One region of the Streptomyces sp. NBC_01116 genome, then DNA from elsewhere that is predicted to be linked to it. Evidence: predicted binding sites of a transcription regulator. Region 1 holds the regulator's gene; the other holds the start of a gene.

Evidence for each region. The regulator HspR, encoded in region 1, represses chaperone genes until heat shock. The targets are predictions, from matches to a motif close to TTGAGNNNNNNNNNCTCAA.
Region 2: a site for HspR is predicted at 8,573-8,591, ahead of lon (endopeptidase La). Genes of this name have one in related genera too.

Annotation. Positions count from the first base shown of each region.
Region 1 is NZ_CP108644.1:4,549,827-4,565,622, forward strand. It holds gene OG245_RS19825 (hypothetical protein) at 1-263, opposite strand, end outside; tRNA gene OG245_RS19830 (tRNA-Gly) at 433-503, opposite strand; gene dcd (dCTP deaminase) at 1,015-1,590, shown strand; gene OG245_RS19840 (phosphoribosyltransferase) at 1,597-2,097, shown strand; gene OG245_RS19845 (Yip1 family protein) at 2,221-3,210, opposite strand; gene OG245_RS19850 (FG-GAP repeat domain-containing protein) at 3,329-4,477, opposite strand; gene OG245_RS19855 ((Fe-S)-binding protein) at 4,697-6,964, opposite strand; gene OG245_RS19860 (sugar transferase) at 7,060-7,674, opposite strand; gene dnaK (molecular chaperone DnaK) at 8,309-10,162, shown strand; gene grpE (nucleotide exchange factor GrpE) at 10,159-10,809, shown strand; gene dnaJ (molecular chaperone DnaJ) at 10,906-12,096, shown strand; gene OG245_RS19880 (heat shock protein transcriptional repressor HspR) at 12,098-12,550, shown strand; gene OG245_RS19885 (hypothetical protein) at 12,685-13,209, opposite strand; gene OG245_RS19890 (LuxR C-terminal-related transcriptional regulator) at 13,328-14,329, opposite strand; gene OG245_RS19895 (LuxR C-terminal-related transcriptional regulator) at 14,355-15,341, opposite strand; gene OG245_RS19900 (helix-turn-helix transcriptional regulator) at 15,574-15,796, opposite strand, start outside.
Region 2 is NZ_CP108644.1:5,920,235-5,936,030, forward strand. It holds gene OG245_RS26235 (DUF4097 domain-containing protein) at 1-96, opposite strand, end outside; gene OG245_RS26240 (hypothetical protein) at 318-1,163, shown strand; gene OG245_RS26245 (DUF6104 family protein) at 1,174-1,368, opposite strand; gene OG245_RS26250 (multifunctional oxoglutarate decarboxylase/oxoglutarate dehydrogenase thiamine pyrophosphate-binding subunit/dihydrolipoyllysine-residue succinyltransferase subunit) at 1,505-5,314, opposite strand; gene OG245_RS26255 (ATP-binding protein) at 5,597-6,673, opposite strand; gene OG245_RS26260 (response regulator transcription factor) at 6,670-7,407, opposite strand; gene OG245_RS26265 (spermidine synthase) at 7,641-8,360, opposite strand; gene lon (endopeptidase La) at 8,614-11,058, shown strand; gene OG245_RS26275 (polysaccharide deacetylase family protein) at 11,194-11,946, opposite strand; gene OG245_RS26280 (lysozyme) at 12,134-12,997, opposite strand; gene OG245_RS26285 (MarR family winged helix-turn-helix transcriptional regulator) at 13,257-13,739, shown strand; gene OG245_RS26290 (hypothetical protein) at 13,762-14,556, opposite strand; gene OG245_RS26295 (nitrate- and nitrite sensing domain-containing protein) at 14,920-15,796, shown strand, end outside.

The sequences.
Region 1 (15,796 bases):
CGGAACGCGGCATACTCCCAGCTCCGCGAGGCGACTCCGGCCCCCTCCACGGCAGCCCGCTCCTCGGCGAATCGGGCCAGCGCAGCCTCGTCGGTGAACCCGCACACCCACCGGATCCCACCGAACTCGGCGGTCCACAACCCGCCTCGGTCGTACGGTACGAGCACCAAGGCCCGCCGCAGCTCTCCCACCAGGGATTCCGGGTCACCGAACCCAGCCCGCCGCTCGGCTATCCGATCCACCAGCGCTGACTCGTCACCCACCGGAAGCCTCCCCCGTACGCGGCTCGTCACCCTTCTCTTCCGCACACGTTAGGGCACCACGCCCATCCGCAACCACGCGGTTCCAACCGCCCGCACGGCCTCCACACACGATGCCGAGCCGACCGAACGCAAGAAAGGCCCTGGTCTCCGACCAGGGCCTTCATCAAAGAGCGGGTGACGAGAATCGAACTCGCGCTCTGAGCTTGGGAAGCTCATGTTCTACCATTAAACTACACCCGCGAAGCGTGCCGATCACCGGCGCTGCATCGTTCCACACTCTACCCCATGCCAGGCCCCCGGCGGATGAGCCGTGGGGCCTCCGTGTCGTGTGCCCGGTGGGGGAGGGCTGGTGGACGGGGGTGTGATGGGCGGGAGTTGGGGGCGTAGCGTGGGTGGTCGGAGTGCCGCGTGGAGTGGCGTCTCGTTCATCCCCTAATGTGGCTTTCTCGTCCATATGTGGTTGGGGAAGGGACTTGATGGAGTCGATGGAGCGCACCGTCGTCCGCTGTGCCGAAGGGCATGTTTTCGCTACCTCGTCGTTCCCGATGCAGCAGCTCGGGGCCGGCCGGATCGGGCCCGGGCGGTTGATCCGGTGTCCCCGGTGTGCGCGGTTGCGGCAGGCCGTGCCGGTGGCGTTCGAGAAGCGGTAGCGGGCGGAAGCGGGAAAGAGATGTAGCGGGGCGGAGGTGTTCCGCGGGCGCGCGGGTGGTCCGGTTGGGGCGGGCTCGCGCGTTCTGCGTATCCTCGGTGGGTGCTTCTCTCAGACAAGGACATCCGGGCCGAGATCGACGCCGGCCGAGTCCGTATTGATCCGTACGACCCTTCGATGGTGCAGCCGTCGAGCATCGACGTGCGGCTGGACCGCTACTTCCGGGTGTTCGAGAACCACCGGTACCCGCACATCGATCCGGCCGTCGAACAGCCCGATCTGACCCGTACGGTCGAGCCGGAGGGCGATGAGGCGTTCATCCTGCACCCCGGGGAGTTCGTGCTGGCGTCCACCTACGAGGTGATCTCGCTCCCCGACGACCTGGCTTCGCGGCTGGAGGGCAAGAGTTCGCTCGGGCGGCTCGGGCTGGTGACGCACTCGACGGCCGGGTTCATCGACCCCGGGTTCTCCGGGCACGTGACCCTGGAGCTGTCGAATCTCGCGACCCTGCCCATAAAGCTCTGGCCTGGCATGAAGATCGGGCAGCTCTGCCTGTTCAAGCTGACCTCGTCCGCCGAGTTCCCGTACGGCTCCGAGCGGTACGAGTCGCGGTACCAGGGGCAGCGGGGGCCGACGGCGTCGCGGTCGTTCCAGAACTTCCATCGGACCCAGGTGTGATCAATCATGGCGAGTGACGAGCGGGAAAATCTGACGTACGAGGGGTTCGGGCGGGCCGTGCGCGAGCTGGCGCAGGCCGTCGCCGACGACGGGTACGAGCCCGACGTCGTGCTGAGCATCGCCCGGGGCGGGGTGTTCGTCGCCGGCGGGCTTGCGTACGCGCTCGACTGCAAGAACATCCACCTCGTCAATGTGGAGTTCTACACCGGGGTCGGGACCACCCTGGAGATGCCCGTCATGCTGGCGCCCGTCCCCAACGCGATCGACTTCTCCGAGAAGAAGGTGCTGATCGCGGATGATGTCGCTGACACGGGCAAGACGCTGAAGCTCGTCCACGACTTCTGCGTCGACCATGTCGCCGAGGTGCGCAGCGCCGTCATCTACGAGAAGTCCCACTCCCTCGTGAAGTGCGAGTACGTGTGGAAGAAGACCGATCAGTGGATCAACTTCCCGTGGAGTGTGGAGAAGCCCGTCGTGCGGCGGGACGGGCAGGTTCTCGACTCCTGATCTCGCGGTGTGCGTACGTGCGGGTGCGGTGTCCAGGTGCGTGCGCAGTGCCAGTGTGGGAGAAGGGCCCCGGAGTGCGCGTTCCGCACTCCGGGGCCCTTCTCGGCCTTCTCACGCCGTTCCTCAGATCGTGCCCAGCTTGATGATCGACAGCAGTGCGATCAGCTGGATCGCCGACGCACCCAGCGCCTTCGGCCACGGCAGGTCGTGCGACTTGCTGACCATCGACGTGAACAGGGCCCCGGCAGCCAGCCAGGTCAGCCAGCCCACGATCTGGACCAGGGAGTTCTCGCCGCCCAGGAAGAGGGCGAAGAGGAGGCGCGGGGCGTCGGTCATCGACATGATCAGCATCGACAGGCCCACCGTCGGCTGCCACGAGCCCGTGCCGCCGAGCTGGCGGGCCAGGGTGTGGGTCACCGCGCCGAGGACCAGGCCGCCGATGACGAAGCCGACGCCGGTGAACAGGACGTACGGGATGGCCGTCGAGATCGTCGCGTTGATCGCTTCTTCGCGCGCCTGGTCGAAGCCGAACAGCGCGAGCAGGCCGTAGACGAACGTGACGACCAGCGCCGGGCCCCAGACCGGGTAGTCCCGCATCTGCCAGAACGTCGCTCCCGGGCGGGCCACGATGCCTGTCAGCAGTTCCTTCCAGCGCAGGCGCGGGCCTGTCGGCTGGGCGGGGGCGGAGCCCGCCTGGTAGGTGTTGCCGCCGTTGTACGGGTCCTCGTCGACGCGGAACGCCTGCGTGTGACCCGGGTTGTTGGCGTAGGGGTCATGGGGCGCGGGGTCCGCGTACGGGTCGCCGAAGTACTCCGGCTCGCCGTGGCCGCCGTGGGGACCGTGCCCGTGGGGTTGGCCCTGGCCGTGTCCTGCCTGTCCGCCGTGTCCGCCCGGTCCGGGGCCCGCGTAGTCGCCGCCCGTGTTGTACGGGGCGCCCTGCGGCGGCCCGTACGGCGGTGGCGCTCCGCCGTTGGCGGGGCCTCCTGCCGTCGGCCACGGCTGAGCACCGTACGGCGGCTGTGGTGCCTGCCCTCCGTACGGCTGCTGCCGCTGCTGCTGCGGTTGTTGCGGGGTGCGGTTGTCCCGGCCGCGTCCGATCCTGAATCCAGCCACCCGTCGAACGTACCTGGTCCCCGGGGGTGGGGGGTGGGGGCCGGGGGAACCCGTCCGCCTTTGCGGCCGAGCTGTGACATCCCCTAGGGGCCGCACCCCGGGCCCCGGGAGGGGGAGTTCAGGGGAGGAACAGCGCCGTGGAGAAGGTGAGTACCGGCCTGTCCGTGTTACCCGCCGTGTAGAGGGCGATCAGGTCCTGCCGCTCGCCCCGGTACGTCCGCACCACCGTGTCCGGCTTCTTGTCGGCGTCGTAGTCGCCGTGGTCCAGGAGGACGGTGCGGGTGGTGCCCTTGGCCTTCAACGGCGCGCTGGGGAGTTTCTCCGCCCGGAACGCGTAGGCGCCGCCCGGCCGGACCGGGCCCTTCGCGGAGCCGAGGAGGAGGGTGCCCTTGCCCGGCCGGCCGGGGGCGTGCGGGCGGGCGGCGGCGACGAGGTCGTCGTAACCGTCGCCGTCGGTGTCGGCCCGGGGCTCGGGGGCGTAGAGGTACGGGCTGCCGTCGGGGAGCAGCTCCGCGCCGCTCGGGGCACCGGTGCGGGTGAAGGGGCCGCGCAGGAAGGTGATCCGGCCGGCGCTGGCGGTGACCGCGAGGTCGGCCTCGCCGTCGCCGTCGAAGTCGCCGCAGACCGGATGCTCGGGCCATTCGTCGCCGAACCGGGCCTGCGCCGGGATGCGTATCGTGACCGCCTTGCCGGTCAGGCCCTCCGGGGAGCCGAAGAGGATCTGGAGGGGGACGGGCGGGGCGCCGACGCCGTTGTACGGGGGGTCGGTGGAGACGATCAGATCGGTGAAGCCGTCCCGGTCCAGGTCGCAGGCCGCCTCGGCGTCGAACGCGGCGGGCAGGGTGTCGCCGGACTTCGCCGCGTTCGCCCGGGCGCTCAGCAGTTGCCGGGTGGCCGGGTCCAGGGGGCGGTCGTCGGAGCCGTAGACGACGCCGATGCCCGCGTCGTCGCCGTGGCTGTCCTCGGGGGCCTTCACCAGGTCGTCGATGACCAGGTCGCGGTGGCCGTCGCCGTTGAAGTCGTACGGGACGCGGCTGCCGGTGCCGCGGGGGACGGGGGCGCTCCCTGTCTCCGCCTGCGTCCGTGTCCGCGCCCGGGGCGGGGTGTCGCCGTTCTTGCCGCCGGACGCGGGGGACGCGCCCGTACAGGCCGTGAGCGTCAGCAGCAGGGCGGTACAGCCCGCGGCGAGGGCGGGCGTCAGCCTGCTGGTGACCGCTTCCCGCGGGTGTTCGGTGCGGGTGCGGCGGGTGCGGGTGCGTGGGCGCACGGGGGCCTCGTTCGTCGTTCGTCGTACGTAGTCCGGGAGTCGTGGCGGGCGGCTCCGGGGCACATGATGCTCCAGATACGTCGTCGCGTACATGCCGGGGTTCACCGTTCGCCTGCGGCGGTCGTCACGTCCGGCGGGCGGAGCTCCCGCGCCCCACGGAAAAGCGGCCGGTCCTGCCCCCGAGGCAGGTCCGGCCGCTCATCGCTTCGGTGCGTCAGGTCACTTTGCCGGTTCGGGCTCCGGCGCGTCCACCTGCTCCGGCTCGCCCGCCGGATCGGCCGGGGTCTTCACCGACTCCAGGAGGAGCTGCGAGACGTCCACGACCTGGATGGACTCCTTGGCCTGGCCGTCGTTCTTCTTGCCGTTGACCGAGTCGGTCAGCATGACGAGGCAGAACGGGCAGGCGGTCGAGACGATGTCCGGGTTGAGGGCGAGGGCTTCCTCGACGCGCTCGTTGTTCACGCGCTTGCCGATCCGCTCCTCCATCCACATCCGGGCACCACCGGCGCCGCAGCAGAAGCCGCGCTCCTTGTGGCGGTGCATCTCCTCGTTCCGCAGCCCCGGGACCTTCGCGATGATCTCGCGCGGCGGGGTGTAGATCTTGTTGTGACGGCCCAGGTAGCACGGGTCGTGGTACGTGATCAGGCCCTCGACCGGGGTCACCGGGATCAGCTTGCCCTCGTCGATGAGGTGCTGGAGCAGCTGCGTGTGGTGGATGACCTCGTACTCGCCGCCGAGCTGCGGGTACTCGTTCGCGATCGTGTTGAAGCAGTGCGGGCAGGTCGCGACGATCTTCTTCGACGACTTGGGCTTCTTCGTCTCCGGCTCGTCCTCGTCCTCGCCGTACGCCATGTTCAGCATCGCCACGTTCTCCTGGCCGAGCTGCTGGAACAGCGGCTCGTTGCCCAGGCGGCGGGCGGAGTCACCGGTGCACTTCTCGTCGCCGCCCATGATCGCGAACTTGACGCCCGCGATGTGCAGCAGCTCCGCGAAGGCCTTGGTGGTCTTCTTGGCCCGGTCCTCCAGGGCGCCCGCGCAGCCGACCCAGTACAGGTAGTCGACCTCCGTGAGGTCCTCGACGTCCTTGCCGACGATCGGGACCTCGAAGTCGACCTCCTTGGTCCACTCGACGCGTGCCTTCTTGGCCAGCCCCCAGGGGTTGCCCTTCTTCTCCAGGTTCTTGAGCATCGTGCCCGCCTCGGACGGGAACGCGGACTCGATCATCACCTGGTAGCGGCGCATGTCGACGATGTGGTCGATGTGCTCGATGTCGACCGGGCACTGCTCGACGCAGGCGCCGCAGGTCGTGCAGGACCACAGGACGTCCGGGTCGATGACGCCGTTCTCCTCGGCGGTGCCGATGAGGGGGCGCTCGGCCTCGGCGAGGGCGGCCGCGGGGACGTCCCTCAGCTGCTCCTCGGTGGCCTTCTCGTTGCCCTCCATGTCCTTGCCGCCGCCGGCCAGGAGGTAGGGGGCCTTGGCGTGCGCGTGGTCGCGCAGCGACATGATCAGGAGCTTGGGGGAGAGGGGCTTGCCGGTGTTCCAGGCGGGGCACTGCGACTGGCAGCGGCCGCACTCGGTGCAGGTGGAGAAGTCGAGGATGCCCTTCCAGGAGAACTGCTCGACCTGGGAGACGCCGAAGACCGCGTCCTCGGCCGGGTCCTCCCAGTCGATCTCCTTGCCGGCCGTCGTCATCGGCTGGAGCGCGCCGAGCGCGACGTCGCCGTCGGCGTTCCGCTTGAACCAGATGTTCGGGAAGCCGAGGAAGCGGTGCCAGGCGACACCCATGTTGGTGTTCAGCCCGACCGTGATCGCCCAGATCATCGTCGTGCCGAGCTTGATCATCGCGAACAGGTAGACCAGGTTCTGCAGCGTCTCGGTGCTCAGCCCCTTGAAGGCCAGCACCAGGGGGTACGAGGCGAAGTAGGCGGGGCCGTAGCTGTCCACGTGGTGCAGCGCGCCCTCAAGGCCGCGGAGCAGCATGATCGCGGCGCCGATGATCAGGATGATCGCCTCGACGAAGTACGCCTGGCCCATCTTCGAACCGGTGAAGCGCGACTTGCGGCCCGCCCGCGAGGGCAGGTTCAGCTGGCGGATCGCGATCAGCACGAGGATGCCGAGGGTCGTGCCGAGCGCGATGAACTCGATGTAGACCTCGTACGGCAGGAAGGTGCCGATGTACGGCAGCACCCAGTCGGCCTTGAACAGCTGGCCGTACGCCGTGACGATCGTCAGGCCCAGGGTCAGGAAGCCGACCGCGACGAACCAGTGGGCGACGCCCACGATTCCCCAGCGGTTCATGCGGGTGTGACCGACGAACTCCTTGATCAGGGTGATCGTCCGCTGCCTGGGGTCGTCGGTGCGGCTGCCTGCTGGTACCGGCTGTCCGAGACGGACGAAGCGGTAGATCTGCGCGACGGCTCGGGTGATGAGCGCAACGCCGACGACCGTCAGCACCAGCGACACAATGATCGCGGCGAGTTGCATTTCGGGGCTCCTCGGGCCTGCGAGAGCGGGGTTCTGTTCCTGCTACCCGCTACTACTAAGCAGTAACTTAATTAGTCTGTGCTGACACTATCCACTTATTCCACCGTGCTGTAGCCGGGTCGTCGGTGATCTGCGTCGCTCAGGTGTGCCTTGGTCCGGCGGGCCTTCCGGAGCCGCGTCCGCAGGGGGGCGCGTGCGGCTTCGGCGAGGATCGCCAGGTCGAGCACCACTCCATGGTGCTCTGCGTAGTGCTGGTCCAGCAGAGCGGGGTCGTCCCACGGCATGCCGGAACGGGCGCGTACCTGTGCCAGTCCGGTCAGCCCCGGCCGCAGTTCCTGTCGCCACTGCCGGGCTCCGGGCCCCGTGGCCCGTGGGTCGCCCGGGGCCAGTGGGGCGGGGCCGACCAGGGAGAGGTCGCCGCGTACGACGTGGGGCAGGCGGGAGAACAGGTCCAGCCGGAGCCTCCGGGTGCGCAGGGTCCGCAGTTCGAAGACCCGGCCGCCCAGGCCGGTCCTGGGGCGGCGGTCCCAGGCGCCGCCCGGCGTGTGCCGCGCGCTCAGGGCGAGGGCCGCGACGGCTACGGCGGGGGCGGTCAGGATCAGCAGGGCGGTTCCGAGGGCCAGGTCCAGGACCCTTTCGGCCGGTGTGCGCGGGAGGAAGCGGTCCGCCAGCCGCCCGGCCCGGTCGGCGAGGCCGGCCAGGCGTGCCACGGGGCGTGACGGGAACTGGCCCCTGACCGTGCCCGTCTCGCTCCTGTACGGGGGTGAGGGTTGGGGTGGCCGGGGGTGCGGAGGTGTCGGCCGGGGGCGTCGCGGCCGCTGGGGCTGCTGCGACCGCTGGGGCTGTCGGGGCTGTGGAGGTTGCTGAGGTTGTGGAGGTTGCTGGGGCTGCTCAGGTTGTGGGTTCCTGTGGGCCTTCTTCTGGCCCTGTTGAACCTGTTGGTCCTGCTGGCCTCTCTGGTTGCTCTTCAGGCTTCTCTGGTTCTTCCGCCGTACGCGCGGCTTCCTCGCGTTCTGCATCGCGCCCGCCCGGGGTTCGAGGTTCGATGGTGTGACGATCCACGGTGAAACCTGCCAGTCGGGGACGGTTGTGGCCGTCTCGCGGCATTTTGTGACAGAACGATCCCACGGTGAGACGGTGGGTCGGGTGGTGCGCGAGGGGTGTGGCGTGCGCGGGTGCGGTCGTGGGGTGGCCCAGGAGGGCGGGCGGAGGGCGGGTGTGCCCTGGGTGTGCTCTATGTGAGCACTTAAGTTGAGCGTAAGAGACTCAGGTCTGTTGACTCCGACGTCGGCGTCATGCATTCTTGAGTCAGATCCACTCAAGTAGTCAGTTGGAGGAATTGAAATGGCACGTGCGGTCGGCATCGACCTGGGCACGACTAACTCCGTCGTCAGCGTTCTCGAAGGCGGCGAGCCCACCGTCATCACCAACGCCGAAGGCGCCAGGACCACGCCGTCCGTCGTCGCCTTCGCCAAGAACGGCGAGGTGCTCGTCGGCGAGGTCGCGAAGCGCCAGGCGGTCACCAACGTCGACAGGACCATCCGCTCCGTCAAGCGCCACATGGGCACTGACTGGAAGATCGACCTGGACGGCAAGAGCTTCAACCCGCAGCAGATGAGCGCCTTCATCCTGCAGAAGCTGAAGCGCGACGCCGAGTCCTACCTGGGCGAGAAGGTGACCGACGCGGTCATCACCGTCCCGGCGTACTTCAACGACTCCGAGCGTCAGGCGACGAAGGAGGCCGGCGAGATCGCGGGCCTGAACGTCCTGCGCATCGTCAACGAGCCGACCGCCGCCGCGCTGGCGTACGGCCTCGACAAGGACGACCAGACGATCCTCGTCTTCGACCTCGGTGGCGGCACCTTCGACGTGTCCCTCCTGGAGATCGGCGACGGCGTCGTCGAGGTGAAGGCCACCAACGGTGACAACCACCTCGGTGGTGACGACTGGGACCAGCGCGTCGTCGACTACCTGGTGAAGCAGTTCGCCAACGGGCACGGCGTGGACCTGTCCAAGGACAAGATGGCTCTCCAGCGTCTCCGCGAGGCCGCGGAGAAGGCGAAGATCGAGCTCTCGTCCTCGACCGAGACCACGATCAACCTGCCCTACATCACGGCGTCCGCCGAGGGCCCGCTGCACCTGGACGAGAAGCTCACGCGCTCGCAGTTCCAGCAGCTGACCGCGGACCTCCTGGACCGCTGCAAGACCCCGTTCCACAACGTCATCAAGGACGCGGGCATCCAGCTCTCCGAGATCGACCACGTCGTTCTCGTCGGTGGCTCCACCCGTATGCCCGCCGTCGCCGAGCTCGTCAAGGAGCTGACCGGCGGCCAGGAGGCCAACAAGGGTGTGAACCCGGACGAGGTCGTCGCCATCGGCGCCTCGCTCCAGGCCGGTGTCCTCAAGGGCGAGGTCAAGGACGTCCTGCTCCTCGACGTCACCCCGCTGTCCCTCGGCATCGAGACCAAGGGAGGGATCATGACCAAGCTCATCGAGCGCAACACCACGATCCCGACCAAGCGTTCCGAGATCTTCACGACGGCCGAGGACAACCAGCCGTCCGTGCAGATCCAGGTCTACCAGGGCGAGCGCGAGATCGCGGCGTACAACAAGAAGCTCGGGATGTTCGAGCTGACCGGTCTGCCGCCGGCCCCGCGCGGTGTGCCGCAGATCGAGGTCGCCTTCGACATCGACGCCAACGGCATCATGCACGTCGCCGCCAAGGACCTCGGCACCGGCAAGGAGCAGAAGATGACCGTCACCGGCGGCTCCTCGCTGCCGAAGGACGAGGTCAACCGGATGCGCGAAGAGGCCGAGAAGTACGCGGAGGAGGACCACGCCCGCCGCGAGGCCGCCGAGTCGCGCAACCAGGGCGAGCAGCTCGTCTACCAGACGGAGAAGTTCCTCAAGGACAACGAGGACAAGGTCCCCGGTGACGTGAAGACGGAGGTGGAGACCGCTGTCGGCGAGCTGAAGGAGAAGCTCAAGGGCGAGGACTCCGCCGAGATCCGCACGGCCACCGAGAAGGTCGCGGCCGTCTCCCAGAAGCTGGGCCAGGCGATGTACGCCAACGCCCAGGCCGAGGGTGCGACCCCGGGCGCCGACGCCCCGGGCGACGCCCAGGGCAAGGCCGATGACGATGTCGTCGACGCCGAGATCGTGGACGACGAGAAGGACACCAAGGGCGGTGCGGCGTGACCGAGGAGACTCCGGGCTTCGAGGAGAAGCCCGACGTCCCCTCCGGCGCCACCCCTGATGACGCCGAGCCGAAGGCTGCCGACTCCTCCGAGGAGGAGACGGCGGCCCCGGCCGGGGACCTCGACCCGACCGTCGGTCTGACCGCACAGCTGGACCAGGTACGCACCGCGCTCGGTGAGCGCACCGCGGACCTCCAGCGGCTCCAGGCCGAGTACCAGAACTACCGCCGCCGCGTCGAGCGGGACCGGGTCACGGTCAAGGAGATCGCTGTCGCGAACCTCCTGTCCGAGCTCCTGCCCGTCCTCGACGACGTCGGCCGCGCACGGGAACACGGCGAGCTGGTCGGCGGCTTCAAGTCGGTGGCCGAATCGCTGGAGACCACCGTCGCGAAGCTGGGCCTCCAGCAGTTCGGCAAGGAGGGTGAGCCCTTCGATCCGACGATCCACGAGGCCCTGATGCACAGCTACGCGCCGGACGTCACCGAGACGACCTGCGTGGCGATCCTGCAGCCGGGGTATCGCATCGGCGAGCGCACCATCCGCCCCGCGCGGGTGGCCGTCGCCGAGCCGCAGCCGGGCGCCACGCCCGCCGCGGCCAAGGAAGAGAAGACAGACGACGAGGAGAGCGGTGGCACCGAGGAGGTCTGACGGCAACGCGTCTGACCACCACGGTGTCCACCGACCGGCCCGGCGGCCGGCCCACGGGCCGGCCGCTCGGCCGATCGTCCGGAAGGAGGGACGTCGATGAGCACGAAGGACTTCGTCGAGAAGGACTACTACAAGGTCCTCGGCGTCCCCAAGGACGCCACCGACGCCGAGGTCAAGAAGGCGTACCGGAAGCTCGCCCGCGAGTTCCACCCGGACGCCAACAAGGGCGACGCCAAGGCGGAGGAGCGCTTCAAGGAGATCTCCGAGGCGAACGACGTCCTCGGTGACCCCAAGAAGCGCAAGGAGTACGACGAGGCGCGCGCCCTCTTCGGCAACGGCGGCTTCCGCCCCGGCCCCGGTGGTGCCGGCGGCAACTTCAACTTCGACCTGGGCGACCTCTTCGGAGGCGGCGCCCCGGGCGGTGCCCAGGGCGGCGCGGCCGGCGGCTTCGGCGGCGGGGGCGGTCTCGGCGACGTCTTCGGCGGGCTGTTCAACCGCGGCGGCACGGGCACCCGGGTCCAGCCCAAGCGCGGCCAGGACATCGAGTCCGAGGTGACGCTCAGCTTCACCGAGGCGGTCGACGGGGCCACGGTCCCGCTGCGGATGTCCAGCCAGGCGCCCTGCAAGGCGTGTTCCGGCACCGGCGACAAGAACGGCACCCCCAGGGTCTGCCCGACCTGCGTCGGCACCGGCCAGGTCTCGCGCGGCAGCGGCGGCGGCTTCTCGCTCACCGACCCCTGTGTGGACTGCAAGGGCCGGGGCCTCATCGCCCAGGACCCCTGCGACGTCTGCAAGGGCAGCGGCCGGGCGAAGTCGGCGCACACCATGCAGGTGAGGATCCCGGCGGGCGTCTCCGACGGCCAGCGGATCCGGCTGCGCGGCAAGGGCGGCGCCGGCGAACGCGGCGGCCCGGCCGGCGATCTGTACGTCGTCGTCCACGTCGACGCCCATCCGGTCTTCGGCCGCAAGGGCGACAACCTCACGGTCACCGTGCCCGTCACCTATCCGGAGGCGACGCTCGGCGGCGAGGTCAAGGTCCCCACCCTCGGCGGCCCCCCGGTCACCCTGAAGCTCCCCGCCGGCACTCCCAACGGGCGTACGATGCGCGCCCGGGGCAAGGGCGCGGTGCGCAAGGACGGCACCCGCGGCGATCTGCTGGTCACCGTGGAGGTCGCGGTTCCCCGGGACCTCGGCCAGGAGGCCAGGGACGCCCTGGAGGCCTACCGGAAGGCGACCGCGGACGAGGACCCGCGGGCGGAACTGTTCCAGGCTGCGAAGGGAGCTTGAGATGGACGGCCGTCGACGCAATCCGTACCAGCTGACCGATGAGACACCGGTGTACGTGATCTCGATCGCGGCCCAGCTCTCTGGCCTGCACCCGCAGACACTGCGTCAGTACGACCGTCTCGGCCTGGTCTCCCCCGACCGTACGGCCGGGCGCGGCCGGCGCTACTCGGCCCGCGACATCGAGCTGCTGCGCGCCGTGCAGCAGTTGTCGCAGGACGAGGGCATCAACCTCGCGGGCATCAAGCGGATCATCGAGCTGGAGAACCAGGTCGCGGCCCTCCAGCAGCGCGTCGCCGAGCTCTCGGCGGCGGTGGACGGCGCGGCGGTCGCCATGCAGCAGCGCGAGGCCCAGGTGCACGCCTCGTACCGCCGGGACCTGGTGCCGTACCAGGACGTGCAGCAGACCAGCGCGCTGGTGGTCTGGCGGCCGAAGCCGAAGCGGCCGACGGACTAGAAGCGGCCGACGGACCGGTCGGCGGCCGACGGACCGGAGTCCAGCGGCTTCCTTCGTACGCTCCGTACACGTCAAGGGGCCGGGAGAGCGTTCATCCGCTCTCCCGGCCCCTTGACGTGTGCCGAGCGTGGTGCCTACGGCAGGAGCTCGCTGACCGCTTCGACCGCCATCATCCACATCGGCAGGCCGCCGGTGCCGAACGCGGCGGCCAGCGCGTAGCCGATCGCGGCGTCGGCCGGCTCGACGGCGGCTCCGGCCCGCCACTCCGCGATCACCCGCCGATCGCCGTCCGAGGAGAAGTCCCCGAGGTGCTTGCCGGCCCGGGTCAGCCGACTGCTCGGGATCGAGTCGGGCACGAGCCGGTAGGACGTACCCGCGCAGCGGACGTCGACCCGGTAGGACCGGCGGCGGAGCTTTCCCTTGCCCGGCCTGATCGTCGCTTCCCGGCCGTCCACGGTGAGCGTGAGCCGGCGGGGGTCGCGGGTGCCGATGGCGATGTGGTCGTCGATCTCCGTGCCGGGTGCGCGGGTGAGGACCACGCGGGGAATTCCCTCGCCGCTCACGACGAGCATCTCACCGTGCTCTCCGGTGAGTTCGACCACGATGCCCCCGTGGTGGTCGTCCTCGACGGCGGCGGGTAGGGGGGTGGTGTCGGTCATCCGGTTCTCGTGGTCCTTCGGTCGCGTGGCGGTGATGCGTCAGGTCGGTCAGGCCTGACGTGCGGGATTCTCGCAGGTGGCCGGGGAGTTCGGGGGGCCGTCGTCCGGCTGCCGCCGGTCAGCCGTGTGTCCGCCGGTCCGTCTCGGAGATGCCCGACCGGACGAGGAGTGCGCCGAGGTGGGTGCGGCTGGTGGCGCCGAGGGCCTGCATGAGCCGGGCGATGTGGGCGCGGCAGGTGCGGACGCTGATGCCCATCCTGCGGGCGACGACGTCGTCGACATGGCCTTCGACGAGGAGGCGGGCGATGCCGAGCTGGACGGCGGTGACGGGGGCGCCGGGCAGCGCGGTCTCCAGGGGCGCTTCGAACGGTGTGGCTCCGGCCCACAGGACGTCGTAGACGTGGACGAGGTAGCGGACGACGGCCGGGTGGGTGATGCGGAGGGCGATGTCGCGGTCGGCGGAGGCGGCGACGAAGGCGGTGGTCCGGTCGAAGACGAACATCCGCTCCGGGGTCTGCTCCATGGTGCGGATCTCCAGCCGCTCCTCCGGCAGCCGGTCCACGTAGTCCTTCAGATTCGGGTGGTAGCGGGCGGAGTGCTGGTAGATGTGGCGCATGTGCACGCCGCGTCGCAGAGGTGCCAGGGCCTCGTTCCTCGCCCGGACCAGGAGAGCCCCGGGGCGCTTGCTGCCGGGGTGGAGGGTGAGGATGTGCTTCTCGGCCGCGTGGACGGCTTCCTCGATGGACGACCGGATGGCGGGCTTTCCTTCGAGCACCGTGAAGGTGGAGCCGTGGGCGGGGCCCGCGATCGAGGCCAGCGGCGTCAGCGCGTCGACGAGGGCGGCGGCGGAGGCCAGCCGCTCGTCCAGGTCCCGGGCGAGCGGCCCGAGGAGCCGGGTCAGCGCCGCGGCCGCCGGTACGGGGAGCAGCCTGCCCGGGTCGTCCGGGTCGGGGCGGAGCAGCCCGAGCGGGACGAGGCAGGGCGCGCGGGCGGCGTCGGGCTCGGGGACGTGTCCCGTGCGGAGCGCCTCGGCGTAGAGGCCGATCGCCGGTGGGCAGAGTTCGTGCGGGGAGTGCGGGACGTGTGGAGCTGCGGGTGGGTCGTCGGCCCCGGTGCGCATCGGTCGCCCTTTCGGCTGGTGGTGGTCAGGGTCCGGGCGGGTCGGCGTCGACGATGCCTGACCGGACGAGGAGTGCGCCGAGGTGGGTGCGGCTGGTGGCGCCGAGTGTCCGGGTGAGCCGGGCGATGTGGGCGCGGCAGGTGCGGACGCTGATGCCCATCCTGCGGGCGACGACGTCGTCGACGTGGCCTTCGACGAGGAGGCGGGCGATGCCGAGCTGGACGGCGGTGACGTCGGTGACGGGGGCGGTGGTGGCGGGCTGTCGCCTGTACGGGGTGGCCTGCGCCCACAGGACTTCGTAGACCTGGACCAGGTAGCGGACGAGCGCGGGATGGCGGATCTCCAGGGCCGCGGTGCGCTCGGCCGTCGCCGGGACGTAGGCGACCGTCCGGTCGAAGACGGTCAGCCGTTCGATGGTCCGTTCCACGGTGCGGACCTGGAGGCGGTCGGCCGGGAGCTGGGCCGCGTAGGCGGCGATCTCCGGACTGTGGCGCGCGGGGTGCTGGTAGAGGTGGCGCACGCGGCCGCCGGCCGCGATGACGGTCCGTGCGTTCTCCAGGCACTCCCGGAGGCCGTCGGCCGGGCCGTTGCCGCCCGGCTCCGCGGTGAGGACCTCCTCCCTCGCGGCGGCCGAGGCGTTCCGCAGGGAGCCGGCGATGAGGCTCTCGCCTTCGAGGACGGTGATGGCGAGGTTCGGGTCGTCGACGGCCACCGTCGTCAGCGGGGCGAGTGAACTGCTCAGCGCGGCGGTGAGCCGGATGCGTTCGTCGATCTCGCGGGTGATGGGTCCCAGGAGGTGCGCCAGCGCGGCCGACGGCGGTACGGGGCGCAGCCACGCGTCGTCGAACGGGTCGGGCTGGAGAAGGGCCGACTCGATGAGGCAGGGGACCGGCCCGGTCGCGGCGCGGGCGACGCGGCCGTCGCGGAGCGCTGTCCCGTAGAGCCGGACGGCGGGCGGGCACAGTTCCCTGTTCCCGTGCGCGTGGGTCCGGTTCGTCCCCTCCGTGTGCATTGTGGGCCCCCCACTTCTCGCACTGCAACAAGATGACGGTGGCCAAAGCCTAGAGGGCGCGAAAGGCTCGCTCTGTCGGGGATTCCGGGGGGGTCCCGACAGCGCGGGACGCGGCCGCCTACTCCCCCTTGTGCGGTCGCGTTCCGGGTGGGCTTGTGCGGCCGTGTTCCGGGTGGGAGGGGAGCGGGGACGGGGGAGCGGGGACGGAGGGAGAAGGGGAGCGCCCGGGGGTTCAGGGGGTGTGGTCCAGGATTCCCGAACGTGCGATCAGGTAGCCGAGTTGGGCGCGACTGCTGCTGCCCAGAGCGGCGGAGAGCTTGGCCACGTGCGCACGGCAGGTGCGGACGTTCATGCCGAGCCGGCGGGCGATGGAATCGTCGACGTGCCCTTCGACGAGGAGTTGGGCGATGGAACGCTGAACGCCGCTGATTCCCTGGGGCATCGGGTCGTACTTG
Region 2 (15,796 bases), 1.4 Mb from region 1:
GACCGTGCCGTCGACGATGCGCACGTGGAGCGCCGCCACCGGATCCTCGAAGGCGAGCTTCCGCGGCTCGGCGATGGTCCATGTCGACACAGGCATGGATGTGACCTCCCGGAAAGCGTGGCAACGCAACATATCGCGTCTCGTCCAGAACACGATATATCGCGGATGGGTGAAGTCAAGCGAAGTCCCGGAAAGTCCCGGAGGGTCGAGGGGGAGGCGGGGGTCGGGAGGAGCCGGGGAGGCTCGGAGGAGGGGTGGCGACGGCAAAGTGCGCGCAACAGCCGGAAATCTGGGCAAATTGCCCTAGCGTGTGATCCATGAACGCGACATCCACCGGGGCCCTCCTGCTGTGCCGGGCCGACCCCGAGACCGTACGGCCGCTCGCCCACCTGCTGCGCGAGCAGATGCTGCTGGCCCGCGCGGGCGAGGAGTGGAGCGTGCTCGTCCCGGAGGGGAAGCCCTGGCGGGGTGATGGCGCCCGGAGGGACGCGGAGGAGCAGGACGCCGAGCCGGTGGACCGGGTCCTCGGCGGCTGGGCCACCGCGCTCGCCGTCGGCTCCACCTGGCCGGTGCTCGCCCTGTGGTGGGACGCCGACCGGGCCGGATTCACCCTCGCCGCCGGATTCCGCAGGCCCGTGGGTTACGTCTGGCTGACCGACGGCACCCCGGTGGGCGAGGACGAGGCCATGCGCACCTTCGCGGTCCGGCTCGGCCTCGACCCGGTGCTGGACGTACAGGCGCTGGAGGAGCTGACCCGCCCCGATCCCGAGGGAAGTGCGGAAGCCCGGCTGCGCGGACTGCTCGCCGTTCTCACCCGCACCGGGCTGACCCTGCCGGCCGGGCTCTCACCGGGCGAGAGCGCGGACCGGCTGCGCAGCGTCGCGGCGGTGCAGCGCGGGGTGGAACGCGTCGAGTGGGCGGGCTGGCGCGATGCCGTACGCGTCGAACTGGACGCGGTCGAGAGCAGCAGGATCGGCCCGTGGGTCCGCGGCCCCCGCGCCCGTGCCGTCGCCGCCGTCCAGCTCGCGGCCGGGCTCCCGCTCCTGCTGTGGGGCGCCCGCCGCCGCAGCGGCGGCTGGGCGGCGGCCGGTGCGGTGCTGCTGGCGCAGGGCGCGCTGGGGCTCGCGTACGAGCGGGCCAGGGCGGGCGCGGAAGCCCCCTAGAAGGGGCGGGTCACGCGTCCTCGTCGTCCTCGTCGTCCTCGTCGTCCAGCCGGGCCAGCCAGGTGGCGAGGCGCTCGACCGGCACCTCGAAGTCGGGGTTGAGATCGACGAAGGTCCGCAGCTGCTCGGCGAGCCACTCGAAGGTGACCTCCTCCTCGCCGCGCCGCTTCTCCAGTTCCTCGATGCCACGGTCCGTGAAGTACATGCGCACAGGATATCGAGGCCCCGACGCCCGCCGGAACGCCGGAACGCCGGATACGTCACAGGGACCCGGCCCCGCGACGAACGCGGAACCGGGTCCCTGTGACGGAGGAACAGCCCGTACGGCTGCCGACGGGGTCCTAGGCCTCGAAGACCTCGTCGACCAGCTGCGTCTGCTCCGCCTGGTGACGCTTGGCCGAGCCGACCGCCGGCGACGAGCCGTGCGGCCGCGAGATGCGGCGCAGGCGCTCGCGGGCCGGGAGGTCCGCGCCGACGCCGAGGTCCAGGTGGTCGATCAGGTTGAGCGCGATGAACGGCCAGGCACCCTGGTTCGCCGGCTCCTCCTGGGCCCACAGGTACTTCTCGGCGTTCGGGTACTTGGCGATCTCGGCCTGGATCTCCGCACCCGGCAGCGGGTACAGGCGCTCCAGCCGGATGATCGCGGTCTCCGTGTCGCCGCGCTTCTCCCGCTCGGCGTCCAGGTCGTAGTACAGCTTGCCCGCGCAGAAGACGACCTTGCGGACGTTCTCGGGCTTGACCGACGCGTCGCCGATCACCGGGCGGAAGCCGCCGGTGGTGAACTCCTCGATGGACGAGGCCGCGGCCTTCAGACGCAGCATCGACTTCGGGGTGAAGACGATCAGCGGCTTGTGGTGCGGGTTGTGCACCTGCCAGCGCAGCAGGTGGAAGTAGTTCGACGGCAGGGTCGGCATCGCGACCGTCATGTTGTCCTGCGCGCACATCTGGAGGAAGCGCTCGGGGCGTGCGGAGCTGTGGTCCGGGCCCTGGCCCTCGTAGCCGTGCGGCAGCAGCAGCGTGACGCCGGAGGTCTGGCCCCACTTCTGCTCGGCCGAGGAGATGAACTCGTCCACGACGGTCTGCGCGCCGTTGACGAAGTCACCGAACTGGGCCTCCCAGATGACCAGCGACTCCGGACGGGCCAGCGAGTAGCCGTACTCGAAGCCCATCGCCGCGTACTCCGAGAGCAGCGAGTCGTAGACGTTGTACCGGGCCTGGTCCTCGGCCAGGTACAGCAGCGGGGTGTAGTCCTCGCCGGTGACCTGGTCGACCAGGACCGCGTGGCGCTGGCCGAACGTGCCGCGGCGGGTGTCCTGGCCGGCGAGCCGGACCGGGGTGCCCTCCATCAGCAGCGAACCGATGGCCAGCGTCTCGCCCATGCCCCAGTCGATCGTGGCGTTGTCCACCGAGGCCGCGCGACGCTGCATCTGCGGCATCAGGCGGGGGTGGACGGTGATCGAGTCGGGGATGTTGACCTGCGACTCGGCGATCCGCTTGACGACCTCGGCGGAGACGGCCGTCTCCACGGTCACCGGGAACGCGGCCTGCGGCTCCGGGACGTGCGGGGCGGCGGGCTGCGAGGTGGCCTCGCGGACCTCCGCGAACACCTTCTCCAGCTGGCCCTGGAAGTCCTGGAGCGCCTGCTCCGCCTCTTCCAGCGTGATGTCGCCGCGACCGATGAGGGACTCGGTGTACAGCTTGCGCACCGAGCGCTTCTTGTCGACCAGCGTGTACATCTGCGGGTTGGTGAACTCCGGGTTGTCGGTCTCGTTGTGACCGCGGCGCCGGTAGCAGATGAGGTCGATCACGACGTCCTTGTTGAACGCCTGCCGGAACTCGAAGGCGAGCCGCGCGACGCGGACCACGGCCTCCGGGTCGTCGCCGTTGACGTGGATGATCGGCGCCTCGATCATGCGCGCCACGTCCGTGGCGTACATCGAGGAGCGCGAGGACTCCGGGGCGGCGGTGAAGCCGACCTGGTTGTTGATCACCACGTGCACGGTGCCACCGGTGCGGTAGCCGCGCAGCTGCGACATGTTGAGCGTCTCGGCGACGACGCCCTGGCCCGCGAAGGCCGCGTCGCCGTGGAGCGCGACGGGCAGGACCGTGAAGTCCGTGCCGCCCTTGTTGATGATGTCCTGCTTGGCGCGGGCGATGCCCTCCAGGACCGGGTCCACCGCCTCCAGGTGCGAGGGGTTGGCGGCCAGCGAGACCTTGATCTGCTCGCCGTCCAGACCGGTGAAGGTGCCCTCGGCGCCCAGGTGGTACTTGACGTCGCCGGAGCCGTGCATCGAGCGCGGGTCGAGATTGCCCTCGAACTCGCGGAAGATCTGCGCGTACGACTTGCCGACGATGTTCGCCAGCACGTTCAGCCGGCCGCGGTGGGCCATGCCGATGACGACCTCGTCGAGGCGGGCCTCGGCGGCGGAGTCGATGACCGCGTCGAGCAGCGGGATGACGGACTCGCCGCCCTCCAGCGAGAACCGCTTCTGGCCGACGTACTTCGTCTGAAGGAACGTCTCGAACGCCTCGGCCGCGTTCAGTCGGCGCAGGATGCGCAGCTGCTCCTCGCGCTCGGGCTTCGGACGCGCGCGCTCGACGCGGTCCTGGAGCCACTTGCGCTGACTCGGGTCCTGGATGTGCATGAACTCGATGCCGGTGGTGCGGCAGTACGACTCACGCAGCACGCCGAGGATGTCGCGGAGCTTCATCATCGTCTTGCCGGCGAACCCGCCGACCGCGAAGTCCCGCTCCAGGTCCCACAGGGTGAGGCCGTGCTCGGTGATGTCCAGGTCGGGGTGCTTGCGCTGGTGGTACTCCAGCGGGTCGGTGTCGGCCATGACGTGGCCGCGGACCCGGTAGGAGTGGATCAGCTCGAAGACCCGCGCGGCCTTGGTGACGTCGTCGTCGTGCGAGGCGTCGATGTCCTTGAGCCAGCGGACCGGCTCGTAGGGGATCCGCAGCGCCTTGAAGATCTCGTCGTAGAACTCGTTCTCGCCGAGCAGCAGCTGGGACAGCACCCGCAGGAACTCGCCGGAGGCGGCGCCCTGGATGACCCGGTGGTCGTAGGTCGACGTGAGCGTCATGACCTTCGAGATGCCGAGCTTGTTCAGGGTGTCCTGCGACGTGCCCTGGAACTCCGCCGGGTAGTCCATCGCGCCGACGCCCATGATGAGGCCCTGACCGGGCATCAGGCGGGGCACCGAGTGGACGGTGCCGATGCCGCCGGGGTTGGTCAGCGAGGCGGTGACGCCGGAGAAGTCGTCCATGCCGAGCTTGCCGATGCGGGCGCGCCGGACGATGTCCTCGTACGCCTGCCAGAACTCGAAGAAGTTGAGCGTCTCGGCCTTCTTGATGGCCGCGACGACCAGCTGGCGGTCGCCGTTCTGCTTCACCAGGTCGATGGCCAGACCCAGGTTGATGTGCTCCGGCTTGACCAGGGTCGGCTTGCCGTCCTTCGTGGCGAAGGAGTAGTTCATCGACGGCATGGCCTTGAGGGCCTGCACCATCGCGTACCCGATGAGGTGCGTGAAGGAGATCTTCCCGCCGCGGGCGCGCTTGAGGTGGTTGTTGATGACGATGCGGTTGTCGAAGAGCAGCTTCACCGGGACCGCGCGGACGGAGGTGGCCGTCGGCAGCTCCAGCGAGGCGTTCATGTTCTTCGCGACGGCGGCCGAGGGGCCGCGCAGCGTCACGTACTCCGGGCCGGCCGGAGCCTCGGTGGAATCGTCCGCCTTGGCCTTGGCGGGCGCGGCGGCGGGCTTCGCCGCCGCGGGCTTCGCCGGGGCCGGGGCCGGGGCGGCCTTGGCGGGGGCCGGCTGCGCGGGAGCCGCGGGAGCCGCCGGAGCGGGCGCGGGCGCGGCCTTCGCCGGAGCCGGAGCGGCTGCCGGGGCGGGCGCGGCCGGGGCGGCGGGCGCCTCGGTCACCGGTGCGACGCCGGGAACGGGCTTGTCCGCCGTGCCGGAGGCACCCGGCTTGTAGTCGGCGAAGAAGTCCCACCAGGCGCGATCGACCGAACTGGGATCCTGGAGGTACTGCTGGTAGATCTCGTCGACGAGCCATTCATTGGCGCCGAACGCAGCGGCCGGGTTCGTACCCGGGCTGGCTTGGTCGGTCGAGATGCTCGAGTTACTGGGGGACTGAGACGACACGGCGGCAACCGCCCTCTTCCGCTTCACAAGGTGATGGACAGCGGAAATCAAGGCTACGCCCCCCGAACCGTTCCTTGCAGGCCGGGCCGGTGCTTCGTCGTGCACATCACATCAGAAGGCGGGTTTCGGCGCAGGAAATGGCGGGAAACAAGCGAGGTTCCACTGCACTTCGGGTACGCGGGACCGAGGATACGGTCATCCGACCGTATGCCTGTGAGGTCCCGTGCTGGTAGGACACGGGAGAACGTGCCCTTCCGGTTCGACCCTATGTCAAGCGTGCCGTCAACCGCGCGGCTCGGGGATTCCCGGGAGGGTGACCTGGATGCGGCAGCCCTTCGCGGATTCGGCCACTCCGATCCGGCCGCCGTGCAGATCGACCGCCCAGCGGGCGATGGCCAGCCCCAGTCCCGTGCCGCCGTCGCTTCCCGGACCGTGCGGGGAGGGCGCCTGGCCCCGGTTGAAGCGCTCGAACACCCGGTGGCGCTCCGCCTCCGGGATGCCGGGCCCCTCGTCCACGACCTCCAGCTCCAGCGACTCGGGACGGTCCCCGCGCCGCGCGAGCACCGTCACCCGGCCGTGCGGCGGGCTGTGCTTGACCGCGTTGTCGATGAGGTTGGCGACCACCTGGTGCAGCCGCTCCGCGTCCGCGTGCGCGGTGAGCTCCGGCGGCGAGACGTCCAGATGCAGGTGGACGTCCGTACGGGAGTGATTGCCCGAACCCGAGGACAGGCGTCGGTGGGAGGCGGCGAGGTTGGCCTCTTTCAGTACGCCCGACAGATACGGCCAGACCTCGAAACGGCGGGCCTTGAGCGCCACCACCCCGTTGTCCAGCCGCGACAGGTCCAGCAGCGTCTCGACCAGCCGGCCGAGCCGCTCCGTCTGCTTCAGCGCCGTGCGCATCGTCTCCGGATCGGCGGCGGACACCCCGTCCACCACGTTCTCCAGCACGGCTCTGAGCGCCGCGATGGGGGTGCGCAGCTCATGGCTGACATTGGCGACCAGCTCTTTGCGATGCCGGTCCTCCGCCTCCAGATCGTCCGCCATGCGGTTGATCGTCTGCGCCAGGTCCCCCAGCTCGTCCCGCCGCCCGGCGCCGCTCACCCGGCGGGTGTAGTCGCCGTGCGAGATGGACCGGGCCACCGCTCTCATCTCGTCCAGCGGCGCGGTCAGACCGTGTGCCACGAACTGGGTGATCAGCAGCGTGGCGATCACCGAGAACACCGTGATGAAGCGGAACTCCGTACGGGTCCGCAACGCGACGATCAGCAGCCCCGTGGTGATGAACACCGAGACCACGACGAGCGTGCCGAGCTTGGCCTTGATCGAGAAGGGCCGCAGTCCGGACCCTGGCCGCGTCATGGCGCGGGAGTCTCCAGGGCGTAGCCCACGCCGTGCACCGTACGGATCCGCTCCGCGCCGATCTTCCGGCGCAGCGCCTTGATGTGGCTGTCGACCGTGCGGGTGCCCGAGGCGTCCGCCCAGTCCCACACCTCGGCCAGCAGCTGCTCCCGGGAGAGCACCGCGCGCGGGGTGTTGGCGAGGCAGACCAGCAGGTCGAACTCGGTCGGCGTGAGGTGGACGTCCTCGGCGCGCACCCGGACCCGGCGCTGCGCGTGGTCGATCTCCAGCTCACCCAGACGCAGTATCCCGCTGCGCGGGGTGACGGCGGCGAGCGCGGCGCGCTCCACCCGGCGCAGCAGCACGTGCACCCGGGCGGCCAGCTCCCGCATGGAGAACGGCTTGGTCATGTAGTCGTCGGCGCCGACCCCGAGCCCGACCAGCATGTCGGTCTCGTCGTCGCGTGCGGTGAGCATCAGCACCGGTACCGGACGCGTCGCCTGCACCCGGCGGCAGACCTCCAGCCCGTCGAAGCCGGGGAGCATGATGTCGAGCACCATCAGGTCGGGCTGCCAGGCCTCGGCCGCGTCCACGGCCGCGGGACCGTCCAGCGCGGTCTGCACGAGGAAGCCCTCCGCCCGCAGTCGCGCGGAAATGGCGTCGACGATCGTGGCGTCGTCCTCGACCACCAGCACCCGGCGCTGAGCCCCCGGGGTGGCCGCGACGCCGTTGTGGGTGGTGTGTGTCTGTTCCATCGCCCCGCCCCTGCCCGTTCTCGCGAGGGCCATTCCCCCGGAGGCACGGTTCTCGCTCGTGGATTTCGTGGGTGATCCTGTGTGCCGGTCAGCAGCGTAAAGGCAGCGGAGGGCTCCCGGCTACGCAGGGTGTTGCCCCGGAGGTGCGCGTCCGCCCCGACCGGGTGGCCGGATCGTCGGCCTTGTGCCGGTTGGCCCGTGCCGCCGCCGGTCCGCGTGTACCGGGAGGGGGTTCACACCGCCCGGCGTGCGAGATGGACCACGTCGGGCACACCTCGGGCAACGGCCACCTCTTCCGTCCTTACCTCACTGAACCCGGCATTCCGCAACGCCTGTTCGAAGGCCGGCGACGGCTGCGCGGACCAGACGGCGAGCACTCCGCCCGGGGTCAGCCGGTCGTGGCAGTGCGCCAGGCCGGCGGGGGAGTAGAGGCTTCCGTTGTCCTCCGTGACGGTCCAGTCCGGCCCGTTGTCGATGTCCAGGCACAGCGCGTCGTAACGCTCCGTGGCGGTACGGAGGTGGGCGACGAGATCCGTGTGCAGGATCCCGGTCCGGGGGTCGGCCAGCGCCGGCCCGGTGATCCGGTCCAGCGGCCCGGCCAGGTGCCAGTCCACGATCGCCTGCTCCCGCTCCACGACCACGATCCGCCCCCAGCGGCCCTCCTCGGCGGCCCGCACCAGCGAGAACCCGACGCCCAGCCCGCCGATCAGCACCGAGGGGCCGGTCCGTCCGGCGGGCAGGGCGGCCAGCGCGGCGTCGATCAGCAGCCGCTCGGAGCGCCCGTCGGAGGTGTCCATCAGGAAGCAGCCGTTGGCGATGATCTCGAAGTGTTCCCCGCGCTCCCGCAGCACGACTTCGCCGAAGGGGCCCTCGCGGCGGTCGAGGACGACGGGGGTGTCGGCGGAGCATGCCGGCATCGGGTCGGGGGCGGGCATCGCACGCAGCGGGTGCATCGCGGGCATCGGGTGGCTCTCCGGTCTCCGGTCGTGGCGGTGGGGTTCCGTCATCCTGTCCCGCGCCGGGGGTGAAGGCCAGCGAGTTCCCTCTTCCGGGGGGCGGGGAACAACGGCCCGTCCCGCGGTGCTCCCCGGGGGGCGGACCGGGGGAAAGCGGCTGATCGCTCAGAGCGAACAGGCGGTGGGGAACATTCGGCGGCTCAGGAGCATTGAGTCGACATAGCTCAACTTGCCTGCCGAAGGGGAGATCATGACTAACGAGTCCGAGGCGTTCACACCGATCGACCTGCCCGTGCTGCCGCTCGACGACGAGGTCGTCCTGCCCGGCATGGTCGTGCCGCTCGACCTGTCCGACGCCGAGGTGCGCGCCGCCGTCGAGGCCGCGCAGGCCGCCGTCCGTCCCGGCGGTGGCAAGCCCCAGGTGCTGCTGGTCCCGCGGATCGACGGCACGTACACGGGGACCGGTGTCCTCGGCACCGTCGAGCAGGTCGGACGCCTGTCGGACGGCGACCCGGGCGCGCTCATCCGGGCCCGCGACCGGGTCCGCATCGGCGCCGGGACCAACGGGCCCGGCCGGGCGCTGTGGGTCGAGGGGACCGTGATCGGGACCGCCGCCCCCGACCCCCTGCCCGGATCCGCCGCCGAGCTGGTCAAGGAGTACAAGGCACTCGCCACCAGCTGGCTGAAGAAGCGCGGCGCCTGGCAGGTCGTGGACCGGGTCCAGCAGATCGACGACGTCTCCGCGCTCGCCGACAACTCCGGATACTCGCCGTTCCTCACCACCGCCCAGAAGGTCCGGCTCCTGGAGACCGTGGACCCGATCGCCCGGCTGAAGCTCGCCATCCAGTGGCTGAGCGAGCACCTCGCCGAGCAGGATGTGGCCGAATCCATCGCCAAGGACGTCCAGGACGGCGTCGACAAGCAGCAGCGCGAGTTCCTGCTGCGCCGCCAGCTGGACGCCGTGCGCAAGGAGCTCTCCGAGCTCAACGGCGACCCGGACGACGCGTCCGACGACTACCGGGCCCGCGTCGAGGCCGCCGACCTTCCCGAGCACGTCCGCGAGGCCGCGCTCAAGGAGGTCGAGAAGCTGGAGCGGTCCAGCGACCAGTCGCCCGAGGGCTCCTGGATCCGCACCTGGCTGGACACCGTCCTCGAACTGCCCTGGACCGAGCGGACCGAGGACGCCTACGACATCCGCGGCGCCCGGGAGATCCTGGACGCCGAGCACGCCGGACTCGCCGACGTGAAGGAACGCATCACCGAGTACCTCGCGGTGCGCAAGCGCCGTGCCGACCGGGGGCTGGGAGTTGTCGGCGGGCGTCGCGGCGGCGCCGTGCTCGCCCTCGTCGGCCCGCCCGGCGTCGGCAAGACCTCCCTCGGCGAGTCCGTCGCGCACGCCATGGGCCGCGAGTTCGTCCGTGTCGCGCTCGGCGGCGTCCGGGACGAGGCGGAGATCCGCGGCCACCGGCGTACGTATGTGGGCGCGCTCCCCGGCCGTATCGTGCGGGCCATCAAGGAGGCCGGTTCGATGAACCCGGTCGTCCTGCTCGACGAGATCGACAAGGTCGGCTCCGACTTCCGGGGCGACCCGGCCGCCGCCCTCCTCGAAGTCCTCGACCCGGCGCAGAACCACACCTTCCGCGACCACTACCTGGAGGTCGAGCTCGACCTCAGCGACGTGGTCTTCCTCGCCACCGCCAACGTGCTCGACGCCATCCCGGAGGCCCTGCTCGACCGCATGGAGCTGGTCCGCCTCGACGGCTACACCGAGGACGAGAAGGTCGTCATCGCCCGGGACCACCTGCTCCCGCGCCAGCTGGAGCGGGCCGGACTGGAGAAGGACGAGGTGACCCTGGAGGAGTCGGCGCTGCGCAAGCTGGCCGGCGAGTACACCCGCGAGGCGGGCGTACGGAATCTGGAGCGGGCCGTGGCGCGGCTGCTCCGCAAGGTCGCCGCCCAGCACGAACTGGGCGACCGCGAGCTGCCGTTCGCGGTGACCGACGCGGATCTGCGCGGCCTCATCGGCCGCCCGCACCACGTGCCCGAGTCCGCCCAGGACCCGGCCGGGCGCCGCACCGCGGTGCCGGGCGTGGCCACCGGGCTCGCCGTGACCGGGGCGGGCGGTGACGTCCTCTTCGTCGAGGCGTCGCTCGCCGACCCGGAGACCGGGGCCTCCGGGCTGACCCTCACCGGCCAGCTCGGGGACGTCATGAAGGAGTCGGCGCAGATCGCGCTGAGCTTCCTGCGGTCGCACGGCGCGGAGCTGGAGCTGCCGGTCGCGGACCTCAAGGACCGGGGCGTGCACATCCACTTCCCGGCGGGCGGCATCCCCAAGGACGGCCCGAGCGCCGGCATCACGCTGACGACCGCGCTGGCCTCGCTGCTCTCCGGACGCCTCGTCCGTACGGATGTGGCGATGACCGGTGAGGTGTCGCTGACCGGACGGGTGCTGCCGATCGGCGGCCTCAAGCAGAAGCTGCTGGCCGCCCACCGGGCGGGCATCACCACCGTGGTGATCCCCCAGCGCAACGAGGCCGACCTGGACGACGTCCCGGCCGAGGTGCTGGAGAAGCTGGACGTCCACCCGGTCGCCGACGTCCGCCAGGTGCTGGAGATCGCCCTCGCCCCGGCTTCGGCCGCCCCCGTGGCCAGGACCGGGCCCAGGACCGAGGAGAGGATGCCCGCCGCGGCCTGACGGCGGAACGGCCGTACGCAACGGCCGTACGCAACGGTCTGTCCCGAACGGCTCCTGGACGGCCCGCTCCCCGAGTCGACGGGGGCGGGCCGTTCCGCGTGCCGTGCCGGACCGGTCGAGGGTGGTCCTCGGCGGTCAGGGGCGGTAGATCGTGCCCGGCTCCGGCACGGCCGGGGCCATCAGCTCGGGGACGGTCACGAAGGTGTAGCCGTCCTTCTGGAGCGCGTCGATGATCCCGGGCACGGCGGGGACGGTGCCCTTGTAGATGTCGTGCAGCAGGATGATGCCGTCCTTGCCCGCCTGGTCCAGGATCCGCTTCTCGATCAGCGCGGAGTCGTTCGTCGAGTAGTCCTTGGCGGTGGCGCTCCACAGCACCTGGGAGAGCCCCAGGTCCCTGCTGATGTCCGAGACCGTGTCGTCGGTGCGGCCCTGCGGCGGGCGCATCAGCCGGGGCTTCTTGCCGGTGATCTTCTCGATGGCCAGCTGCGTCTTCTCCAGCTCGGCGCGTATCTCGTCCGGCTTCCGGTCGGTCAGCACCTTGTGCGTCCAGGTGTGGTTGGCGACCTCGTGGCCCTCGTCCTCGATGCGCTGCACCACATCGGGGTACTTGATGACGTGGTGCTTGCCCAGCAGGAAGAAGGTGGCGTGCACCTTCTTCTCCTTCAGGATGTCCAGCAGCCTCGGCGTGTCCTTGCCCGGACCCGCGTCGAAGGTCAGGGCGATGCACTTGGCCTCGCGGCAGTCGACCGGCCCGAACGAGCCCTTGGCGTCGGAGGCCGCCTCCCCGCGTGCCGAGCCCGGCGCGGTGGTGTCCATCGAGCAGCCGCTCACCGCCAGTGTGAGCGCCGTCACCAGCGCCGCGGTCAACCCCACCTTGGACGACGGCATCTTTCTGGGCACGACACATCACTCCTCTGTGCGGGAAATTCCGCACAGGTGTGCGGCACGTCGAGGACTATACATAGTGCGTATACATGGAGTGCATAGTGGGGGCCGGGGCAGCGAGCAGCCCCGGTGACCTGGGATGCGGTCGCCGGGGCCGGTCGAGCGGTCGGTCGGTGCGGGGCCGGCCGGATCAGCCGTTGGCCAGCGCCTGTACGCGGTCGAGGGCGCCGTTGAAGCGGTTGTGGTCGCCGACCGTCGGGCCGGTCGAGGTGTACTGCCACATCGTGTGGAAGCCCCAGCCGGCGGGCAGTTCGCCGACCGTCGTGTTGTACCGGGCCACCCACAGCGGGTTGGTGGCGCCGAAGCCCGCGTTGTTGCCGGTGCAGTCCTTCCACCAGCTGGTCGCGGTGTAGATCACCGCGTCCCGTCCGGTGCGCGCCCGGTAGGTGTTCGTGAAGTCGCGGATCCAGTTGACCATCACCGCCTGGCTGAGCCCGTAGCACTGGGCGCCGTACGGATTCCACTCGATGTCGAGCACGCCCGGCAGGGTCCTTCCGTCCCGCGACCAGCCGCCCCCGTTGTCCACGAAGTAGTTCGCCTGCACGGCGCCGCTCGTGGTGTTCGGGGTGGCGAAGTGGTAAGCCCCGCGGATCATGCCGACGTTGTACGAGCCGTTGTACTGCTGCGCGAAGTAGGGGTTCTTGTAGTAGGTCCCCTCGGTGGCCTTCACGTAGGCCCACTTCACACCGCTGTTCCAGAGCGTCCCCCAGGCGACGTCGCCCTGGTGGCTGCTGACGTCCACGCCCTCGGTCTGGGCCGCCCGGGAGTCGCGCGGCAGGCCGCCCTGTCCGTCGTGCTCGATGACGCCCTGGCCCATCCGGGCGGTGCCGCGGGCGGGGGCGTCGTCGGAGGGGGCGGCGGCGGTGGCCGCGCCGGGCAGGGCCAGGAGGAGGGCGAGGGCGGCCAGGAGCGATCCCGCCGCGGCGAGGCGCCGACGGCGGGACCCGCCGGGCGTGCGGGACGTCCTGGGCGTGCCGGATCTGTGCGCGGGCATGAGCGTGCCTCCGGGGTGGGGTGGGGAGCCGGGAAGGGCGGGGTGCGGGTGCGGAGGTGCGGAGATGCGCCGGGGCCGTGACATGGTGTGTCCATGTCATAAGCCCCTGTCGCGGTTGACGCTACGCACGTAGACCCGGGTGCGGAAGAGGGCCGGGCCGCCGCCGTTGGTCTACTCCTGCGAAATACTGGCCGAACTGCGGCGTCGACCGGTCGCGGAAGAAGTTTTCATCGGCGGGAAACGTACGAGGGGTACTGACGTGCGCGGGAACGACAGCGAGCCGGAGCCGGGCGCGACGGGCGGAAGTGGTGTGGACCACGAATTTCTGGCACTGGAGCGCGAGCTGGCCGTGTTCCTGCGCCGGGCGCGCGCCACCTCGGGCGACATGGCCCGGGAGGTCCACCCCGAACTGGAGCCCGCCGCCTACGGCCTGCTCGTCCGCCTGGAGGCGGCGGGCCGGCAGCGGGCCACCGAGCTGGCCGCCTACTTCGGCGTCGGCAAGGCCACCATGAGCCGCCAGCTGCGCTCCCTGGAGAACCTCGGGCTGGTGGCCCGCGAACCCGACCCGGCCGACGGGCGGGCCTGGCTCGTCCATCTCACCGACGACGGCCTGGCCCGCTTCCGCAGCGTCCGGGACGCCCGCCGGGGGCGCTACGTGCGCAAGCTGGCCGACTGGGACCGGGCCGAGGTCGCCGAGCTGGCCCGGCTCCTGCACCAGTTGAACGCCCGCGCCGAGAGCTGAACCGCCCGGCCGCCCGTCGCGCTCAGTCCAGCTCCACCAGGAGCGCGGTGGCGTCGTCGTGCGTCTTGCCCCGCCCCAGCCGTACGCGCCCGGCCTCCGCGTCGGCGGCCTCCAGCTCCCGCACCCGGTCGATCAGGCCCTGCGGCCCCGCCTTCCGCAGCAGCTCCAGCGCATCCGCCCAGTCGCCCTCGCCGAACACCTCCGTCCAGCGGGTCGCGCCGTCCGTGAGCGCGGCGAGGGCCCGGACACCGGCCGCCGGCGTGCTGCCCGTCACCGCGCGCGCCGCCACCGACGGATCGGCGGCGGCGGTGAAGAAGCCGCCCTCCTTGTTGCGCACCGTGGCGTCGGCGATCTCGTTCGAGGCGAGCGAGCCCGGCGGCAGTCGGTCCAGCCGGTCGTCGAGGACCGCCCGGACCGTGCCGTCGAGGGACTCCAGCAGCAGGGCCGAGTCGGAGAGCACCAGGTGCTCGATCACGCGTTCGTCCCAGCGGGCCAGCACCACGGTTGCCTGAGGCGTACGTACGTGAGAAAGGTCACAGGTGGCTCGATGCGTGTCGGCTGTACGGGAGATGGCCTCGGCCAGGACCTCGGTCAGCGTCAGGTCGGTGCGGGAACCGGACAGTTCCACCAGTGCGCCGCCCAGTCGCGCGGTGAACCACGGCACCGAGTGCACACAACCGTCGTCCCCCCGCGGTGGGGTGACGCCGTCCAGCAGGACCAGTACACCGCCCTGGCCGGACGCGGGAAGGGCCCCGGAGGCCCAGTCCTCGTTGGGGTGTTCGGGGCTTCCGGGCGCGGTGGCGAGTTCGATGCGCATACCGCCAGTCTGCACGAGCCCTTCACCATCTCCGCACGCGGCCGGAAACGGCCTGTACCAGCAGGTCAACGCGTGCGCACGGGGCGGAAGGGGCGGCTCCGGAGCGATGCGGGCGGGCATCCTCCCAAAGGCTGCGCGGAAGTTCCACCCCGTGGTCCACGCATGGTCAGAGGCGCGCCGGGGGAGACTTGTTCGCCAACTCAAGAGTGATGTTCACTCCTTCGAGTGGCGGAGCGGTTGATGCGCGCCCCCCTCTCAAAAGCGCTGGAATGGTCGGAAGCCGTACCAGGAGCGGGGCGCCCTTCCATGTGACCGTGCGTCACCTCTGCTTCAAGGGTGGACGAGTCAAGATTGCGAGCACCGGTGCAGAAGAAGCGGCCGCGGAGCAAGGGCACGACGCGCGACGGTTCCGGGGCGACGCCTCCGGCGCCCGGTGCGGAGAAGCGGACCGTGCGGGTGCGCAGCCGACTGGTCGCCGGTGTCGCGGTCGTCGGCGTCATCGTCATAGCGGCGGGCGCCCCCGCCGTGCTCGGCGCCTCCACCGATCTGACCGAGTCCCAGCGGCTGGTCACCCTCGCCGAGCTGAACCAGCAGGCGGTCACCCTCGGGCACGCCCTCGCCGACGAGCGCGACGCCATCACCGCGTACATCGCCGACGGCCGGGACGAGAAGGCCGACGACAGCGACGGCGCGAAGAACCGCACCGCCCGCACCACCCGCGTCGACCAGCAGATCGACGAGATCCACGAGGCGGCCTCCGCGGCCCTGCGCCGCGACCTCTCGACGGTTCCCTCCCTGCGCCGTGAAGCGCTGACCGGCAAGGGCTCCGCCCTGGAGGCGCACCAGGCGTACTCCGACGTCATCGCCAAGCTGCACGGCATCGCCGCCGAGCTGGCGGAGAAGACCCCGCCGCGGGCCGCCGACGCCACCCGGGCCCCGCTCACCCTCGGCGCCGCGTCCGAACAGGCCGCCGCCACCCGCGGGCTGCTCCTCGCCGCGCTCGCCGTGCCGAGCCCCGAGCCGACCGGCCAGACGGACCCCTTCACCGGGCTGCCCGTGGCGACCGAGGACGAGGGCGACACCCGCGTCGGCCGCGAACGCGACGAGCTGAGCGCCGCCGCCCAGCAGGCCCGCGTCCGGGAGCAGGCCGCGCTGGCCGACTTCGACCAGGCGGCGGACCCGGAGGCCCGGGACAGGCTCTCCGCCACCGTCACCGGATCCCAGGTCAACAACGCGGAGA